One region of the Paucidesulfovibrio gracilis DSM 16080 genome, then DNA from elsewhere that is predicted to be linked to it. Evidence: riboswitches for the same ligand, from Rfam matches in the RefSeq annotation. Region 1 holds a riboswitch; each other region holds the start of a gene.
What was found. A riboswitch is a leader RNA that binds a small molecule or an ion and turns the genes downstream of it on or off. The one in region 1 is predicted to bind cobalamin.
Positions count from the first base shown of each region.

Region 2: it holds a riboswitch for cobalamin, as region 1 does, so the genes downstream of both, B5D49_RS06235 (sirohydrochlorin cobaltochelatase) here and B5D49_RS07560 (ribonucleoside triphosphate reductase) in region 1, are expected to answer to the same signal.
Region 3: it holds a riboswitch for cobalamin, as region 1 does, so the genes downstream of both, metE (5-methyltetrahydropteroyltriglutamate--homocysteine S-methyltransferase) here and B5D49_RS07560 (ribonucleoside triphosphate reductase) in region 1, are expected to answer to the same signal.

Region 1 covers NZ_FUYC01000005.1:76,518-78,777, forward strand. Annotated here, with positions in the region: gene B5D49_RS07555 (TonB-dependent receptor plug domain-containing protein) at 1-748, shown strand, start outside; cobalamin riboswitch at 979-1,155, shown strand; gene B5D49_RS07560 (ribonucleoside triphosphate reductase) at 1,340-2,260, shown strand, end outside.
Region 2 covers NZ_FUYC01000003.1:403,939-406,198, reverse strand. Annotated here, with positions in the region: gene B5D49_RS06240 (tetratricopeptide repeat protein) at 1-786, shown strand, start outside; cobalamin riboswitch at 857-1,055, shown strand; gene B5D49_RS06235 (sirohydrochlorin cobaltochelatase) at 1,056-2,084, shown strand; gene B5D49_RS06230 (FecCD family ABC transporter permease) at 2,166-2,260, shown strand, end outside.
Region 3 covers NZ_FUYC01000002.1:39,168-41,427, forward strand. Annotated here, with positions in the region: gene B5D49_RS02430 (substrate-binding periplasmic protein) at 1-144, shown strand, start outside; cobalamin riboswitch at 475-644, shown strand; gene metE (5-methyltetrahydropteroyltriglutamate--homocysteine S-methyltransferase) at 751-2,260, shown strand, end outside.

The DNA.
Region 1 (2,260 bases):
AAGAAACATGGACTGGGGCGCGCACGCCGGGTTGACCTGGGCCTTTTCCCCGGGCTGGACCGCCACCGGACTGGTGGCCGCCAGCTACCGCACGCCGAACATCCTTGAACTCTATAAGGACATCAACATCGGACCGGGCATCCGTGAACTCGGCAACGCGGAGCTGCGCTCGGAAAAATCCCGGTACGCGGAATTGGGGCTGCACTACGCCGGCTCCCGGTGGAGCGCTTCCGCGGCCGCGTTCCTCAACATGGTGGACGACCTGGTCACCAGTGAACTGGAGACCGCCGGCGTCTACCGCATGGCCAACGCGGCCGAGGCGCGCATCCATGGGCTGGAAGGCTCGGTGCAATGGCGCTTTGCCCCGGGCTGGCAGGCCTATGCGGACGCTGCCTGGACCGAAGGACGCAACGAAGATACCGGAGAATGGCTGCGGTTCGTGGCGCCGCTCAGCGGACTGGTGGGCCTGCGCCAGGATCTGGACAACGGACTCTGGTGGGCCTTGGAATCCCGCTGGGCCGCAGAACAGCACCAGGTGCCGGACGATGCCCTGCGCACCGACTCCTGGGCCGTTTTCGACGCCCGCTGCGGATACGGCTTTGAGACCGCCGGACTGCACAACGATTTGACCCTGGCCGTGACCAACCTGTTCGACGAACGCTACCGCAACCATCTGGCCACTTCGCGGGGCGTGGAACTGCACGCTCCCGGCATCGGCATGAAGGCCGAATGGCGGCTGCGTTTCTGATCCCAACGCGGTCCCCGGCCGTATGCAGCGCCTCGGTTCGCCGCCCCCGGGCGGACCGGGGCGCATTTTTCCCGGTTCCCGGCCCGCAGAGGGATACGCGTGTTTTCCCCACAGGAAATACGGATTTTTTTTCACTGCTTTTCCGGGTTTTTGACCTGTGAAAATGCTGTTCAGGAAACAAATTCCGCTCTGCTCCCTTGCCGTGAATTAGCCCTTGGGCTAGTCTCTTTTTCGCACGATGCCCCCCGGGTGGCCATGGGCCTTGATAGTGAATCCGGTGCGAATCCGGAGCGGTCCCGCCGCTGTAATCCCATGACGCCACGGCCCGAAACGCCACTGCAATACCTTTGCGGGAAGGCCGGGCCGGACGGGAAAGCCAGAAGACCTGCCCGGGGCTTATCCGGCCGCCTGCCATGCGCGGACATGGCGGACCGCCAGAGTTTTACCAATACCAAGCCGTTGTCCGGCGTTCGCGGGGTTCCGCCCCGACGACCATCAACCGGAACAACATACGAACAGCAAACGCCGTCCTCTGCCAATGGTCCGGCGTTTTCCGCTTTCCGCGAGGCGCTGTTCCCTGAAGAGAGATTCATGCCGGTACAAATTCTCAAACGTGACGGTTGCATTGAGACCTGGTCCACCAGGCGCATTGCCGACGCCATCTTCAAAGCGCTCAAAAACAGCGGTATCAAGGATCCGCTCCTGGCGGACCGGCTGGCCCGCAAGGTGGAAAAAAAACTCGACGGCGTGGATGTGCCCGAACAAGAGCAGGTGCAGGACATGGTCCAGCAGGTGCTCATGGAGGCGCGCCTCTACAAAGTGGCGGAACGCTACATCATCTACCGTGAGAAACGCCGCGAACTGCGCAGCCAGGACCAGGCCTTTCTGGACATTTCCGCCGTCACCGAAGGCTACCTCGACAACGTGGACTGGCGCGTGAACGAAAACTCCAACATGGTGCACTCGTTCCAGGGGCTGATCCTGCACATGGCCGGTGCGGTGCAGGCCCGTTACGTGCTGGAAAAATATCCCGAGGAAGTACGCATGGCCCACAACCACGGCTACTTCCACATTCACGACCTGTCCTTTGGCCTGGCCGGATACTGCTCGGGCTGGAGCCTGCGCGACCTGCTCCTGGAAGGATTCAACCTCCGGGACCGTTGTTCCTCCACCCCGGCCAAGCATTTTGACGCGGCCTGCGGCCAGATGGTCAATTTCCTGGGGACGCTGCAAAACGAATGGGCCGGCGCCCAGGCCTTCAACAACGTGGACACCTATCTCGCGCCCTTTGTCCGCTACGACGGCCTGGATTACGCCACCGTGAAGCAGCAGGTGCAAAAGCTGCTGCACAATCTCAACGCCACGTCCCGCTGGGGCGGACAAAGCCCGTTCACCAACTTTACCTTCGACTTTGTGCCCCCTTCGCACATCGCCAACGAACCCATCATCATCGGCGGGGAATACCAGGATTCCACCTACGGCGAATATGCCGAGGAAATGGCCATGATCAAC
Region 2 (2,260 bases), on a different contig from region 1:
CTTTTGCAGACCATGCTTACGCAATGGCCTTTGGATCGTGAATTGGTATTGGCTTCGTGGCAAGTTCTCTGGGAGGCGAATCCCACCACGGGCTTAGCACGTAGAGCTGCCTATCTTTATCCTCAGCATGCCCTGGGAATGCAGTGTTCCTTGTTTCTAGCGGATAAGGCCGTAAAGGCAAAACAGTTGCGTCTGGCTGGCTACTATCTGGACATGGTCCCGGAACAGCCTGAGGATCGCAGGCTGCTGGCCCGTCGACTTGAAGTCTTGGCGGATTTTCAGGTGGCACAGGAGGACATGGCCGCTGCCTATGCCGCGTACCAGCGTCTGTTGGAAACTGGAGAGCCAATTTCCGATATTACAAGGTTGAAGATTGCTTTTTTGATGCAGCAGCTTGGCGACCTTGAAGGTGGAAAGGAAAATTTGCTTCGTCTTTGGGAGAAGAAAGATACCTTTGATACGGCCATGCAGGCGGAAATCCTTTTTTATCTCGCCGAAGGGGAAGCTGCCCTGGGGAATCGCGATCAAGCCTTGGACCACTACTTGAAGCTTGCCTGGCAATACCCACAGGAGAGCATGTGGGCTCTGACCGCCATGTATCGGTCCGCCAGCATATATGAGGATAGACAGGAATATGAACCTGCAGCCCGGCTATTGCGTACCGTGATTAAAAATGCGGAAACCACAAAGCAAAGGGATGCTGCCAAGGCCCGTTTAGAGAGCATTGAGGGGAAAATGGGGAAACCTGTTGAGGCAGGCGCAGGCGCCCTTCCCTATCCTTTTTGATAGTATCGTCTGGATTTCTTGCCCCCGCCTAAGGCTGGGGCAAGATGCCCTTGACTCTTTTCCTCTGCCTGACATACATATTCAAGTGGGTGTTCGCCTTTCTGAGACATGGCGAATGAAAAGGGAATCCCGTGCAAATCGGGAGCGGACCCGCCGCCGTAAGTTCTGTAAACCGTATCTCATTCCAATTGTGGTCACTGAACGCTCGTTTGGGAAGGCCGAGATTGCGGGGAACAAGCCGGAAAACCTGCCCATTGGTTCCTCGGATAATGCTTTTCGACACGGGGCTATTGTCGCAAAAGCAGTATAGGAGACAGCCCCTTGCGTGCATTGCCCCGCAAGGGATTTTTTGTATGTTCTCCTTAACAGCCCCCTCTCGTTGGGAGGGATTCATGCAGTTCGGTTTCAAATTTCGCTCTTCGCTTGCTGCGCTGACCTTGGCACTCGTCACGATTGTGGTCAGCTTTCCCTGTTTATCGTCGGCACACGGGTCTGCGGTTCCCGAGGAAGAAAAACTCGGCATCCTTCTGGTTGCTTTCGGCTCCAGCATGCCCGAGGCACAAGCCTCATTCCGGAACATCGAGGCCAAAGTACATGCGGCATACCCGGATATCCCTGTGCAATGGGCATTCACATCGCATATCATTCGGGAGAAACTGGCTCGGACCGAAGGCAAAGATTTGCTGTCTCCGATGCAGGCATTGGCGGCTATGGCTGACAGTGGATTTACGCACGTTGCGGTTCAGTCGTTGCACACTATTCCCGGAGAAGAATTTCATGGCCTGTTGCAAACGGTGAACGCGTTTCGTTTCCCCGGAGGCATTGCCCATCTGAGCGTCGGTGCTCCATTGCTTGCCGTGACAGCGGATCTGGAGCGAGCCGCTGAGGCGATGCTGGCAAATGTACCCGAGGACCGCACCTCGGATGAAGCCGTAGTGTTCATGGGACATGGAACCCATCATCCGGGCAACGTCTATTATATAGCCATGCAGGAAATTCTTCGGGCGCGCGACCCCCTTGCGTTTATCGGTACGGTCGAAGGCTCTCCGAGCTTGGATCAAGTACGTGCTGAACTGAAAAAAAACGATGTGCATAAGGCATGGCTCGTTCCTTTCATGTCTGTTGCCGGGGATCATGCACGCAATGATATGGCTGGTCCTGAAGAGGACTCCTGGATTTCGATCCTCACTGCGGATGGGGTCAACTGTACACCCGTCCTTAAAGGAAGTGCGGAGTTTGACAACGTGGTTCAAATTTGGGTGGACCATCTTGATCACGCCCTGGAAGAATTGCGCTAGCCTCTGAGAAGGCAAGATATGGAAGCTCCGGGAAAAAGAAAGATAGCAAGGAGTGATCACCGCCCAGGCTTTGTCTTGGGAATGATCGTACTGACAATCGTTTCGCTGTTCTTGGCGATTTTTCCCGGAGCTTTTCCCATCCCTTTTCATGAAGTTGTTTCCATTTTGTCCGAAGG
Region 3 (2,260 bases), on a different contig from region 1:
GCCGCCCTGGCGGGGAGAATGCCCCCGAATTTAATCAGGGCGGGCAATCGGCACCTCAAGACCGGCATTGTTCCGCCACCGGATGAGCCGGAAGGCCGCGGCCACAAGGCTCCGCCCCTTTCCCTGCCGCCCGTGTGTCCCTAATCCCGGGCGCAGAGTCTTTGTTTTTTTGCCGCAATAACAAATCCTGAAAATGATTGCGTTCGTTGGCGCACAGCGGAATATCCCGAGCCGATATTTTCTTTTGGCACGCGCACGGGCCAAAATGGTTGGCTTTGGGTGACGATATCGTTTTTCGAAACGGATTGTCGGGCTATTTATGGAACCGGGTGTTCCGATTGTTTCTTCACGTTTGGTATGAACGAGAGAATCCCCTCCTTGAAGGCACGAGGGCGCCAATACCTTTGGCTGTGGAAGAGGGGCAAAGTGCAATGTGTTGGTGATGGTATTCCCCCTTGTCAAAAGACATTCAATTCTATATTCTTAAATCTTGATATACTAATGTTGGCAAGAAACGGAAAGCGGTGAAAAGCCGCTGCGGACGCGCCGCTGTAACCGGCACAACCCGTTGATGACCACCGAAAGGGAAGGGAATCAACATCTTGGGGCCGGGAGCCAGAAGACGTCTTGCCGGAGTGCAAAACCCCCGGGCACTGTTTTGCGGTGGTTGCTTTGGGGCAACGCAGGGTTCTCCTCTGTTGTCTTTGGGGTTTTGCTCTTTGTCGTCAACCCATGAAACATGGAGCAGACATGAACGCGCACGTACTGGGATTCCCGAGGATCGGACTCGGGCGGGAACTCAAATGGACTCTTGAATCCTATTGGCGGGGAGAGGCTTCCCTTGAAGAGCTTTTGTCAACGGCCGAGAGACTCAAGAGGCGGCATTGGCAAGTGCAGATGCAGGCCGGGCTTGACCTTCTCCCGGTGGGAGATTTCTCGCTGTATGACCATGTGTTGGATACCGTTGCCATGGTCGGGGCGGTGCCGGAACGGTTTTGCCGAAACTCCGCCGAGACGGGATGCGCTGCGTATTTCGCCATGGCGCGTGGAGAGGCCCGTTCTTCGATTCCGGCCATGGAGATGACCAAATGGTTCGACACCAATTATCATTATATTGTCCCGGAATTCACCAATGACCTGAGGTTTCGCAAGGACGCATCGAGACTCCTCCAGGACGTGCGGACCGTTAAGGAACTCGGTGGCACGGCAAAGCCCGTGCTGGTTGGTCCGATTACCTTCCTGCTGTTGGGAAAGTCCATGGATGGAAGCAGTCCCTGGATCCATTTGGAACGCTTGGTGGACGTATATTCCGATATCCTGAAGGACATCTCCGGGGAGTGTCCGTGGATTCAAATCGACGAGCCGGTTCTGTGCAGTGATTTGTCTCCAAAGGCGCACCAGGAATTTCGATACGCCTACGAAAGCTTTGCCGGTGCCAAGGGCCATGCCCGTATCCTGCTCACCTCGTATTTCGGTCCGCTGGGGGACAATTTGCCGCTTGCAGCGAGTCTGCCCGTTGACGGGCTGCATCTGGACCTTGTCAGGGGGGCGGAGCAGCTGCCTGCCGCGCTTGAAGCCATGCCTTCCGAACAGGTTGTGTCGCTTGGTCTGGTGGACGGCAGGAACATCTGGCGCGCCGATCTTGATGCGGCCGCTGAATGCATCAATGCCGCTAAGCAGCGGGGCAGTGAATCGAAGATCATGCTAGGGACGAGTTGTTCCCTGCTGCATTGCCCGGTGGATGTGGCTCTGGAAACGGATATGGACCCCTCCATACGCGAGTGGATGGCCTTTGCGGTGCAAAAATGCGACGAGGTGGCGGCATTGGCGCATTTTGCGGAAACGGGCGAACGCAATTCTCTTTTTGCGAAAAATCGTAAGGCATTGCAGGCACGAGCGGCAAATCCATGCGCCGTTGATAAGAGCGTTCGTGCTCGTGTCGATTCACTCACTCCAAAGCACTACGAACGCGGGTCCGTTTTTGCGGAGCGAACGAAAGTGCAATCCGTCCGCCGGCAATTGCCGCTCTTCCCCACAACAACGATCGGGTCGTTCCCCCAAACCCCGGAAATCCGATCCATCAGGCTTGGCCATAAAAAAGGGGAATGGACAACAGAAGAGTATGTCGCGGCCATGAAGAATCAGATTGCCGAAGCCGTGGCCAGGCAGGAGGAACTGGGGCTGGATGTGCTTGTGCATGGCGAACCGGAGCGCAACGATATGGTGGAATACTTCGGACAACAACTGAATGGCTTTTGCT